Regions from separate parts of the Bacillus sp. JJ664 genome, predicted to be linked through region 1. Evidence: riboswitches for the same ligand, from Rfam matches in the RefSeq annotation. Region 1 holds a riboswitch; the other holds the start of a gene.
The links. Region 1 has a riboswitch for FMN ahead of ribD (bifunctional diaminohydroxyphosphoribosylaminopyrimidine deaminase/5-amino-6-(5-phosphoribosylamino)uracil reductase RibD). Riboswitches for the same ligand answer to the same signal wherever they lie in the genome.
Positions count from the first base shown of each region.

Region 2: it holds a riboswitch for FMN, as region 1 does, so the genes downstream of both, V7056_RS01725 (ECF transporter S component) here and ribD (bifunctional diaminohydroxyphosphoribosylaminopyrimidine deaminase/5-amino-6-(5-phosphoribosylamino)uracil reductase RibD) in region 1, are expected to answer to the same signal.

Region 1 covers NZ_JBALMS010000070.1:11,582-15,299, forward strand. The annotation lists gene V7056_RS12595 (bifunctional 3,4-dihydroxy-2-butanone-4-phosphate synthase/GTP cyclohydrolase II) at 1-757, opposite strand, end outside; gene ribE (riboflavin synthase) at 770-1,417, opposite strand; gene ribD (bifunctional diaminohydroxyphosphoribosylaminopyrimidine deaminase/5-amino-6-(5-phosphoribosylamino)uracil reductase RibD) at 1,419-2,504, opposite strand; FMN riboswitch at 2,741-2,893, opposite strand; gene V7056_RS12610 (APC family permease) at 3,126-3,718, opposite strand, start outside.
Region 2 covers NZ_JBALMS010000010.1:13,859-17,576, reverse strand. The annotation lists gene V7056_RS01735 (YpbB family protein) at 1-442, opposite strand, end outside; gene V7056_RS01730 (ferredoxin) at 761-1,009, shown strand; gene V7056_RS01725 (ECF transporter S component) at 1,611-2,183, opposite strand; FMN riboswitch at 2,420-2,555, opposite strand; gene V7056_RS01720 (response regulator transcription factor) at 2,854-3,564, opposite strand; gene V7056_RS01715 (ABC transporter ATP-binding protein) at 3,639-3,718, opposite strand, start outside.

The DNA of each region.
Region 1 (3,718 bases):
AGTGAACTCTTACAAGTACTGGCTTACCATCATCAATGTTTCCTTTCACAATGGCCGCATGTTCTTTATCGTCGACTGTATTGGAAAAACCAATCATTCTAAAATCACCATAATCAGTTGGTAATTTAATTTCAACCTCTCTCTTAACTAGCCTTTCCTTCTGTTTCTGATAATCGATTAAGTCTTTAATCGTAATCATTTTTAACTGAAACTTTTTAGCGATATTGATTAATTCTGGTACTCTTGCCATTGTTCCATCATCATTCATAATTTCACAGATGACTCCAACTTCCTTAGCTCCCGACAGTCGTGCTAAATCTATCGCAGCCTCTGTATGACCTGGTCGTTCAATAACCCCACCACTTTTTGCAATTAAAGGAAACATATGCCCTGGTCTTCGAAAATCTTTTGCACTACCTTCTTCTTTTAACAATTGTAAAACTGTATTAGATCGTTCAAATGCAGAAATACCAGTTGTTGAAGTGTGATGATCAATACTGACTGTAAAAGCTGTCCCATGTGTATCCGTATTTTCTGTTACCATTGGATTCAAATTAAACTGATTTGCAATTCCCTCCGATATAGGGACACAAATTAATCCACGTCCATAGGTCGCCATAAAATTAATATTCTCTGGTGTCGCATACTCACCAATGACAACAAAATCACCTTCATTTTCACGATCTTCATCATCACAAACAATGACGACTTTGCCTTTTTTTAAATCTTCAATTGCTTCTTCTATTTTAGAGAACATATCATTACTCCTTTATAAATAGCCATTTTGTGATAAAAATGAAGTTGTTATGTTTGAGTCTTTTTTTACTTCATGTAACCCAAGCATTTTCTCGACATACTTACCTAATAAGTCAAATTCAATATTAACCGTATCACCTACGTTTTTACTGCCCAATATTGTATAAAAACGAGTATGAGGAATCAGTGATATGGTAATGACTTCATTTTCAACTTTAAATATTGTTAAACTCGTACCATCAATGGTGATACTCCCTTTTGATAAACAATATTTTAAATAGTCACTTGGAATGTTTATTTTATAAATAACTGCATTTTCAAGAGGTTTAATCGCAAGTATTTCACCCGTTGTGTCAATATGTCCGGAAACAATATGTCCACCAAATCTTCCGTTTGCAGCCATTGCTCGTTCTAAATTCACTTTATGATGATTTGATAACATTTTTAGATTAGTAGATTGATAGGTTTCTGGCATAACATCTACTGTAAATTCGTCTTTGGTAAAGCTTGTAACTGTCAGGCAGACTCCGTTAATTGAAATACTATCACCTAGATGAACACCTTCTAGAATTTTTTTTGCTTGTATTGTTAGGACTAGTGTTTGTCCTTTATTGACCGTATTTTTGAGTGTTCCAATTTCCTCTACAATTCCAGTAAACAAGTTAATTCACCTCGTTTTGAAGATGCATTCGAATATCAGCTCCAATTGTTTCTACTGATAATAAAGTTAAATTGGAAACATCCTTCATCATTTCATTACCTAAACCATTTAATAGATTACCATGATGGATTCCACCAATTAGTTTAGGTGCATAATATAATATTAGTTCGTCAAATAAGTTTTCTTCTATGAATGAGGTATGAATCTCACTTCCACCCTCTACATAAACGGAATGGTAGCCCATTTCTGCTAAAAGAGAAATGACTTCTCTTACCTTAACTTTTGACTCACATGTTTTTATCATTTCAATTCCTTTTTCTTGATAAGGAATCAGTTCTTTTTCGGTTATTCGATTACCAACAAAAATAATTGTTTTTGCTTCAATCGTATTTGCTATCTTGGAATCGATTGGTGTTCTTAAGCTCGAATCTAAAATGACTCGAACAGGTTGTCTAGTTTCTTGCTCCAATCGTACTGTTAAAGATGGATTATCATTAAGAACAGTTCCAACGCCTACTAAAATACAATCATGTATTCGACGTTCCTCATGCACTTTTTCTCTAGCTTTTGCACCAGTAATCCATTTACTGTCTCCTGAGTATGTGGAAAGTTTCCCATCTAAGCTAAGCGCTGCTTTTAAAGTAATATGCGGTCTTTTTTTGTTTATAAATGTAAAGAAGCCTTTATATAAATGCTTTGCTTCCTCATGACAAACACCGACCTCAACCTCTATACCAGCTTCTTTCAACTTTGAAAATCCTTTTCCACTAACTTTTGGATTATCATCTTGCACTGCGATGACCACTCTTTTAACCTTTTTCTCAATTAATAAATCCGCACATGGTGGCGTTCTACCATGATGACTGCATGGCTCTAATGTTACATAAACTGTTGAGCCAATCGATTTTGTTCCAGCCATATTTAAAGCATGAACCTCTGCATGTGGCTCACCTGCTTTTACATGACACCCTACCCCAACTACAGAACCGTCTTTTACAACAACTGCTCCTACTGGTGGATTGGGACTAGTTTGTCCAATTGTTGAGCTCGCAAGTTCAATAGCTAATTTCATAAATAGTTGATCCAACTTATCACACCCTCTAATTCAAATTCATTTGAAAAAGTGAAAAAGCCCCTTAAGAATGTACTTAAGGGGCTTTAGATGTTTAAGAAAGGAAGCATACTTAAATAAACGCCAAAACAATCCATAAATTTACATGATTGTTACGCGTTTATTGTTGCGCAATTGATTAATAGACACAACAAACTAAGCCTATATCAGACGAAAATTTGAAAATATCAAACTCGTACTGATATATGCACTCCATCCTTCTCCCATCCAGACTATACTGTCGGCTCTAGATTCTAACTAGATCAGCAAACATATAAAAAAACATATGCAGCTCACGGGCTTAGTATAAAAAAATTTTATACAACACCGCCGGTTGGGACTCTCACCCGACCCCGAAGGACACACTAATTATCAAATTTGTTTCATTATAACTAGCAAATTATTCAAAGTAAAGTATTATAGATTTCAAGTTTTATCATAGAAATAGCAAATTATTAGTGAATCCCTATATTTTTCTAGTAAAATTCTGAGATGAAAAAAAGAAAAAGATCACCTAAAATCGATGATCTTATCTACGGGTTATTTATCATTTTTTCCATTCGAGCACTTATATTTTTCTACACTAGACATTTCTTTTTACAAGTCATTTCCTACCTGACAAACCATTTTTTGCTCCTTGATTGATTCTTTTTTTTGAAGCCAACCAAAATAGACTGCTACTACTACAATTGCTAATAAAATATAAATTGATGAAAATAATAATATACTAAAAAAGCAAATTGCTAGAATAGCTGACCCGATTTTTAGTAATAAAGAATCAAAAATACGCATACATGCTAAGACGCCAAGTAAAGCGTTACATAAGAAGAAAGCATTCGCAATTGCTACTAGTTGCTGAATGGAAATAATGTTCAGAAAGAATAATGTAAATACAATAATATGAATACAAAACAAGCTTAGTAAGCCACGTGTAGCTACATTATTTTTATTTTTGTACGATAACCATGATGGTAACAATCCGTTTTTAGCTTGATCTGAAATCAATCTTGATACTGCTCCTATGACAAGTAAGACAGTGCTAATACAGAGTGCGATTGTTATAGTTGAAATAATTGGAGTGGCCCAATTGCCAAATAAGCTTTCAAGTAAGGGTGCCAAAGATTGATTTGCTGCACTTTCGGAATCCGATTGAATCCATTGGAAAGCGAGTGCAACCGTTAGACTGACAA
Region 2 (3,718 bases), on a different contig from region 1:
TTTCTTGCTGAACAGCTCTAAAATATTTAATATTATGATTGATGTTTGAGATAGTTTGAAAAAAAAGCGAAAGTCTTCTCCAAAAGATTTTTTGTACACTGGCAAATCTTAACCCATTAATATATTGAAATTCATGAAATTGACATTTTACATTTTGTAAATACTTTGAACCTCTATGACTTACTCGATAAATATTATTTCCTTCAATTTTTTCAAGATATCCTTTTTCCCTTAAACCTTTTATTAAATCCTGCATATCTTGTTGAGTAAGGAATTGGTAAAGGCCAAAAAAATTTGTCACCTGATAAAAATGACTATCCTGAATGATCTGTGCACTTTGCTTTCCCTTTAATAAGTAAGTAATGCCCTGTATTGTTCGCTCACCATTATATCGATTGACTAAAAATAATACGACTTCTTCTAGTATCGTTAATTTATTCATCCTAATCCTCTCGAACAAAAATTGTATAATATATTTGAATATTTTTATGTGTAACAAATTTTAACTATAAAATATTCAAAACTATTTGTAATGATAGTTTTAATTTCTTCTAGCTTATCATATGTATCAATATCCGAACCATTTTAATATGATAAAAATACTTAATTATTTAACCTTTTCATTCTTCATTTCTCTATTTTTGCAAAACCTGTTACAATTATATTGAAAAGTTTCGGAAACCGTTTTAAAATATTTACAGGTACATTACAAAAATAGTATCTGTAATTAAAACAGGGAATAATTTGGGAGGTCAACACAATGGCAAAATATACAATCGTTGATAAAGACACTTGTATCGCTTGTGGCGCATGTGGCGCTGCTGCACCAGATATCTATGACTATGATGATGAGGGGATTGCATACGTTACTTTAGATGATAACCAAGGTATTGTTGAAATTCCAGACGTGTTATTAGATGACATGATGGATGCATTTGAAGGATGTCCAACAGACTCAATCAAAGTAGCAGACGATTCATTCGATGGCGATGCTTTAAAATTCGAATAGTAAAAATAACGACGATGTAAATCGTCGTTTTTTTATTTTCACTAAAAAAACACTCAGTGTTTTTTTGTTTGTCTAATGGATTGTTGTTTGTAAATATTTTTATAAGAGGATCTTGAGCGCTGCCTTCCTCCATTAGATTGTGGTGCTTTTATTTTATGAGTTAAATCTATTCACTTTGATAAGGATTGTGTCTATATTTTTGTGTATTAGTATATTAGGGATAAAAGCATGTAAGGAAATATTGAACTTTATCTACGTAATTGAATAAAAGCATTTAAGAATGGATTGCTTAACTTAGGTAGTTGAATAAAGTCATTTAGAGATGATTCGATTTTTTTAAAAAAGTTAAATGGAACGGAAGGTTGCTCGACTCCTATAGGAAATGCTAGACAGTTGAGACCCCACAGGAGGCCCACAGGAAGTGGGTCATGCATGCGTTACGACAGGACGTCGTGGTTTTAGCATGCCTTCCTTTTTTTAAGGAGGCTCAGCGTCAGCCCCATGGAAAGCGAGCATCTTGCAGTGGAATTCCACACACTTCTTTTTCACCACAATAAAAAAACAAAAAATGTGCCCACAAATTGCAGGCACATTCATCTATTTATACGTTATGAGCATTAACTCTTTGATTTAACCACACGATTAATTTAGGGAATAATACTAATGTAAGAATCATAATTAATAACCCTTTTATTGCGTTAAACGGCATAATCGCAGTAACAATTACCTCATTCGGTAAACTAAAATTCATAAAATAAGCATAAGCAGGTAATAAAACAAAATAATTTAAAATACTTAAGATCCCTGTCATCACAACAGTACCAACGACTAACCCTAAAGTTAAGCCTTTAATTGAACGATACTTTCTAAAGAAATATGACGCAGGTAAGATATATAATACCCCTGCACTGAAGTTTGCAAATTCCCCAATCGGTACTCCAGTCATACTTCCCACAATAATATAATGAAGGATGTTTTTTATTAATTCTACTAAAACCCCTGCAACTGGCCCAAAAATAATTGCACCAATTAATGCTGGTACCTCACTAAAATCAATTTGTAGCCATACTGGAAAAGCAGGAATTGGAAAATCTAACAGCATCAATAAATATGAAATACTGCTCAGCATTGCCACCACTACCATTTTTAAAACTTTGTTGTTACGTTGTTGCATAATTACCTCTCTCCTTTTTCCCGATCATACCAAGAAAAATGAAAGGTTCGCTTACTTAGACAAGCGTGATTTTGCACATTTATTTAATTGTAATTAATTAAGAATATCAGGATAAAAAGCTAAATATCGGCAAAAATCACATAGAAATACAAAATCCCCTATACAGTAAATATAGGGGAGAAATTTCAGCACGCCAAATAAGCGTTCAAAAAGGTAAATTTTTTGAACTTGCGAACCTCCATCTTCTCCCATCCAGACTATACTGTCGGCTCTAGAATCGCACTAGATCCTGCCCAAATTAAAGGCTCGCGGGCTTATAAGCTAAGCTTAATCACCGCCGGTGGGGAATTTCACCCCGCCCCGAAGATAGATCGAATATTAAATTACAACTTAATGTTACTAAAATAAATACAGTTTGTAAATAAAAAAAGTCTTCTCTTTTTTTCTATATTAAATTTAATGTTTATACAATATACTCAATACTTTTGATTGGAATGTTTTGAAATCTAATATTTGCATGACAGTATCCTTTTGAATTACTCTCCTTGAATTTCAAACATTTTCCACAAGATTTTCGTTAACATAAAAAAAATAGAACTTTTCATATCATATCACTTCTTCTAATAATAGCTAAGTGAATGATTCTATGAAAAGTTCCTAAAACAGACCATTAATTTGAAAATTGTAAATGCGGTTTAAAGTTTTCTAGTTGGAGTTTATAACCAATTCCCCACACAGTTTTTATACTTAAATTCATTTCATATTGTTTTAATTTTTTTCTTAAACGATTTAAATGAGTATCAACCATTCGATCATCATCAACATGTTCGTAACTCCAAACTATTTTTACTAATTCAGAACGAGTTACAACAATATCCTGTCTACTAACAAGAAGCCATAATATTGAAAATTCTTTACGCGTAAAACTAAGCTCGCGCTCCTCATAATGAATTTTGTATGTAAGTTTATTCATAACCAGGTTACCGAAACGAATTGTATCAGCCTCTTTAAATTCATTCACAATATGGTGCTTTAAGTGAACTTGTAATTTGCATTTCAGTATATCTAAATTCAACGGAAAATCAACGATATCATCTGCGCCAGAGGAATAATAATTTATCTTTTGATGATCAGTTAAATCCGATGAACAAATAATTAATATCGTGTTCAAACTTTCTCGTAGTTGTCTACAAAGTTCAACACTATCTACATTTTGTAATGAAGCACTAAGAATGATAATATTAGGTTTCCAATCGATTGCCTTTACTAACCCCTGTAATCCATTTGGATAAGATTGAATAGTAAACATCTCTTGGAAGTAATTCATAATTTCGATGCTTAATTCATGATTCTCATGAACAACTAACATTCTTTTTTCCACTTCGAACTCCTCCGTCAAATTCGAATGCTCATCTACCACGAACATTCTTGCGCAATTTTTAATTTAATTTTAACTTAATTCAACGGATAATGACAAGCTACGTACTGACCTTCTCCTGATTTTGTAAAGATTGGTTCTACTTCTTTACATTTTG